DNA from 2 places in the Streptomyces sp. NBC_01445 genome. Region 2 is predicted to be linked to the other one. Evidence: riboswitches for the same ligand, from Rfam matches in the RefSeq annotation. Region 2 holds a riboswitch; the other holds the start of a gene.
The links. A riboswitch is a leader RNA that binds a small molecule or an ion and turns the genes downstream of it on or off. The one in region 2 is predicted to bind thiamine pyrophosphate.
Positions count from the first base shown of each region.

Region 1: linked by a shared signal. The riboswitch ahead of OG574_RS05085 (purine-cytosine permease family protein) and the one ahead of thiO (glycine oxidase ThiO) in region 2 are both predicted to bind thiamine pyrophosphate.

Region 1 covers NZ_CP109485.1:1,048,217-1,050,599, forward strand. The annotation lists gene OG574_RS05080 (TetR/AcrR family transcriptional regulator) at 1-791, shown strand, start outside; TPP riboswitch at 856-950, shown strand; gene OG574_RS05085 (purine-cytosine permease family protein) at 943-2,382, shown strand; gene thiD (bifunctional hydroxymethylpyrimidine kinase/phosphomethylpyrimidine kinase) at 2,379-2,383, shown strand, end outside.
Region 2 covers NZ_CP109485.1:7,234,846-7,237,228, reverse strand. The annotation lists gene OG574_RS32895 (NAD(P)/FAD-dependent oxidoreductase) at 1-269, opposite strand, end outside; gene OG574_RS32890 (hypothetical protein) at 386-730, opposite strand; TPP riboswitch at 783-896, shown strand; gene thiO (glycine oxidase ThiO) at 894-2,078, shown strand; gene thiS (sulfur carrier protein ThiS) at 2,075-2,290, shown strand; gene OG574_RS32875 (thiazole synthase) at 2,295-2,383, shown strand, end outside.

The DNA.
Region 1 (2,383 bases), 6.2 Mb from region 2:
CCCTGATCGGGGACGAGCGCCCGGACCTCGACGAGCCCGACCGCCAACTCCTCGCATGGTCCGTCCTGTCCGTGTTCGGCTCCATCTCCTGGCACCGCACGTCGCTGCCCCGCCGCCGTTTCGAAGAACTCCTCTACCGGCTCGCACACGCCGCCGCGCACTGCCCGCTCGGGGCGAGTACCGGCGCCGAGGCGGGAACTGCGCCGGGTGGATACGCGGGTCTCGCGGTCTCCCGCCGCGAGGAGATCCTCGTCGAGGCGATCCGCCTCTTCGACGAGCGGGGCTTCCAGTCCGTGAGCACCGACGACATCGGCGAGGCCGCCGGAGCGACGGGCCCCAGCATCTACAAGCACTTCCCCACCAAGACCGACCTGCTCGTGGCCGCCGTGATGCGCGGTGGCGAGCAGCGGCGCGCGGGCACGGCACAGGCACTCGCCAAGCCCGGCACCCCGCGTCAGACCCTCGACCGGCTGCTGCGCTCGTACATCGAATTCACCCTGAGTCAAAGCCACTTGATCGGCCTGCTGATCGGTGAACTGGACCAGCTCCCCGAGAAGGAGCGCAAGGCGGCCCGGCAGAATCAGCGGGAGTACCTGGCACTGTGGGTGCGCCTGCTCGACGAGGTGCGCCCCGGACTCGACACCGCCGAGGCCAGGATCGTCGTCACCGCGGTGCTGACGGTCATCGACAACGCGGCCCGTACGGGCTCCACGGGCGACCGCACGGATCTCGCCGACCGCCTCGCCGAACTCGGCACGGCACTGCTCCTGAGCGAGAACCCGCCCGCATAGATTCGTGGCCGGCAGACCGCCCCCCTGGTGTGCCTCCCGGGACGGGGAAGCTACCCTGGCCGACGTACCGGACACGGGGTGCCCCGCACGAGGGCTGAGATCACACCCGTCGAACCTGAACCAGTTAGCACTGGCGGAGGGATGTCAGCCAATGTCGTTGCCCCATGCCTCAAGCAGCACCCGGGCCACCGGACCGCGCTCCGTCTTCGACGGGCGGATGCCCGCGGCGCCCGGTGACCTGCACGTCGAGGCGCGCGGAATCGCGCCGGTTCCCGAGGCCCACCGCTATGGCGGCGCCGGGCGCCTGTTCACCGTGTGGTTCGCCCCGAACCTGACCATGACGGGCGTCTTCACCGGCACCGTCGGCATCGCACTCGGCCTGGACTTCGCCACCGCACTGGCCGCCGTCGTCATCGGCACCCTCGTCGGCGCCGTGCCCACCGCGTATCTCGGTACGTGGGGCAGCGCGACCGGCGCGGGGCAGCTCCCGCTGGCGCGGCTCGCGTTCGGCCGGGCCGTCGCGGTGCCCGGCGTCCTGCAGTGGCTGTCGTCGGTCGCCTGGGACGCGCTGATCGGCCTGTTCGGCGGTGACGCGCTCGCCCGGCTGTGCGGCTGGCCGTTCTGGGTCGGCGTGCTCGTGATGATGCTGGCGCAGGGCGCGCTGGGCGTGCTCGGTTACGAGGCCGTCCACCGGCTCCAGAAGCTGATGACCTTCGTACTGGCCGCCGCCTTCGTGGTCCTCGCCGTCAAACTCCTCGACGGTGTCCATCCGGTCGCCAACGGGGCCGCGCACGGCGCCGACCAGGCCGGTGCGTTCGTCCTGACCAGCACGATCGCGCTCAGCCTGTCCCTGTCCTGGGCCCCCTACGCCAGCGACTTCAGTCGCTACCTTCCGGCGGCCACATCCCGTAAGCGCATGTTCTGGTTCACCCTCCTCGGCGTCACCGTTTCCTTCGTCGCCGTCCAGGCGCTCGGGTTGTGGGGCGCCTCCGTCTTCACCGACCAGACCGCGCGCGGCGTCGACGAGCTGCTCGGCGGCGGCGTTCTCGGCTCCTTCGGGCTCCTCGCCGTGGCGCTGGCGGCCCTGTGCAGCAACGCCATGAACGACTACAGCGGCTCGCTGGCCCTGCAGACCATCGGCGTCCGGATCCCGCGGCCGCTCGCGGCGGCGCTCGCCGCGGTGCTCGGCTTCCCGCTGGTGCTGTGGATGCACGCCGCCGACACCGCGGCCCGCTTCCAGAACGTGCTGCTGTTCGTCGGCTACTGGATCCCCGGCTTCGTCGCTGTCGTGGCCGTCGACTGGTTCGCGCGCGCCAGGGCCCGGGGCGGCGCGCCGGTCGACCTGGCCGCCGAGTCCGCCCGGCCGCAGCCCTGGTGGCCCGGGCTCCTCGCCTTCGTCGCCGCCTTCGCCGCGGCGGTCCCGTTCATGGACAGCGGCCTGTACGTGGGCCCGGTCGCAAAAGCCCTGCACGGCGCCGACCTCGCGTACTACGTGGCCTTCGTCGCCGCGCTCGTCGTGTATGCGCCCCTGAGGCTGCGCCGCCCGACCGCTGACGCCCGCACCGCACCGTACGAGGAGGCCCGCGCATGAC
Region 2 (2,383 bases):
ACCTCGCGGCCCAGTTCGAGCGTGATGTCGAGGGCTTCGAAGTCCACGTCGAAGGCGGACCCCTCGGCCTTGCCGAGCAGGACGGCCTTGGACAGCGGAGGCCGGTCGTACGGCTGGTGGGGTTCCGCGCCGATCAGCGTGACGGCGCCGGTGAAGCCCTGTTCGCGCAGGGCCACGGCGGTCTGGACCCCCGCCATCCCGGCGCCGACGATGACGACGTGCCGCCCTGCCTGGGGCACCGGGGCCTGGTTCTGGGTCTGCTCACTCACCGGATCACCATATGCACCTGACGTTCAGTCAGTCAGCGGGCCGCGTCACTCCGGTCCCGTGACGTCTTCCACACCGGACGCCGGTTTGACCGCTCCGGCCGTCCGCGCTCCCGCCGTCAGGCGCCCGGGACCTCTTCGACGACGCTCGTCCCGCTGCCCGCCTGCGACTCCCACTCCCACGTCTCGTCCAGCCGCACCCGCCCGTCGGGAAGGTCCACGACGAGCGAGACGCAGTGTCCGGAGGAGGTCGTCGCGTCCGTCTTCAGCTGTACGTACCTGAAGTCGATCCGGTCGCCCTCACGGATGCCCACGAGGTGGCCGCGCACGACGTCCCCGCCCGCGTACTCGGCCCAGATCCGGCCGTCCTCCTCGTGGTACGTGAACCGCGTCCGCGTACCCACCTGTCCGGGGGCCTGGTCGGCGACCGGGGCGAGGACGAGTCCGTCGAGCGAGCGGGCCATGCGGGCGGGCTCCCTTACTGGAGGTCGGGGCAACGGTTTAGGCTGGCCACCGTAAAGCACTCGCGGGAGCCCGGACGTACCGGGCTGAGAGGGAGGCTGTGACGGCCTCCGACCGTACGAACCTGATCCGGGTCATGCCGGCGAAGGGAGGGGCTGGACGCCCATGTCGCGTACTTCAGAAGGTTCCGACGTCCTGGTCGTGGGCGGGGGGATCATCGGTCTCGTCACCGCGTGGCGGGCCGCGCAGCGCGGGCTGCGCACCGCGGTCGTGGACCCCGAACCGGGCGGCGGGGCCGCGCAGGTGGCGGCCGGGATGCTCGCCGCCGTCACCGAACTGCACTACGGAGAGGCCGAACAGACCCTCCTCGGGCTCAACGTGGAGTCCGCGCGCCGCTATCCGGCGTTCGCGGCCGAGCTCTCCGAGGCCACCGGGCTCGACCTCGGCTACCGCGCGTGCGGCACCCTCGCCGTCGCGCTCGACGCGGACGACCGCGCGCACCTTCGGGAACTGCACGCCCTCCAGCGCAAGTCGGGCCTGGAGTCGGAGTGGCTGTCGGGCCGTGAGTGCCGGCGCCTCGAACCGATGCTGGCCCCGTCCGTGCGGGGCGGCCTGCGCGTCGACGGTGATCACCAGATCGACCCGAGACGCCTCGCGAAGGCCCTTGTCGCGGCCTGCGAGCGGGCCGGGGTGCGGTTCCACCGGCAGTGGGCCGAGCGGCTGACAGTCGTCCGCGAGGGCGCGCGCGGCGTGGTCCTCGCCGACGGCACCGGTCTCAACGCGGACCAGGTCGTCCTCGCCGGCGGCAGCCTCAGCGGCCGCCTCGCCGGAGTCCCGGACGACGTGCTGCCGCCGGTACGCCCGGTGAAGGGGCAGGTCCTGCGCCTGACCGTGCCGAAGGTGCACGCGCCGTTCCTGAGCCGCACCGTGCGCGCCGTCGTACGCGGCGGCAACCTCTATCTGGTGCCCCGGGTCAACGGCGAACTCGTCGTCGGGGCCACCAGCGAGGAGCTCGGCTGGGACACGACGGTCACGGCGGGCGGCGTGTACGAGCTGCTGCGCGACGCCCACGAGCTGGTGCCCGGCATCACAGAGCTGCCGCTCACGGAGACCCGCGCGGGCCTGCGCCCCTGCTCCCCCGACAACGCCCCGATCCTCGGCCCGACCGCCCTGCCGGGCCTGCTGCTCGCCACGGGCCACTACCGCAACGGCGTGCTGCTCACGCCGGTCACCGGCGACTCCATGGCCCACGTTCTCGCCACCGGCGAACTCCCCGAAGCGGCCCGCCCCTTCACCCCGCGGCGCTTCGGTGCCGTCCCCGCACCCGTCTCTGTGGAGCAGCCCGTATGACCGTGTCCGTCACCCACGTGTCCGTGAACGGCGAGGGCCGCCAGGTCGCCCCGGGCACCACGCTCGACGCCCTCGTCTCGGCACTGACCACCGCGCCGTCCGGGGTCGCCGCCGCACTCAACGAAACCGTCGTCCCGCGCGCGCAGTGGGCCGTCACCGCACTCACGGACGGGGACCGCGTCGAGGTCCTCACCGCAGTCCAGGGAGGCTGAACCCATGGCTGACGACCCCTTGGTCATCGGTGGTACGTCCTTCTCGTCCCGCCTGATCATGGGCACCGGCGGGGCGCCCAGCCTCGACGTCCT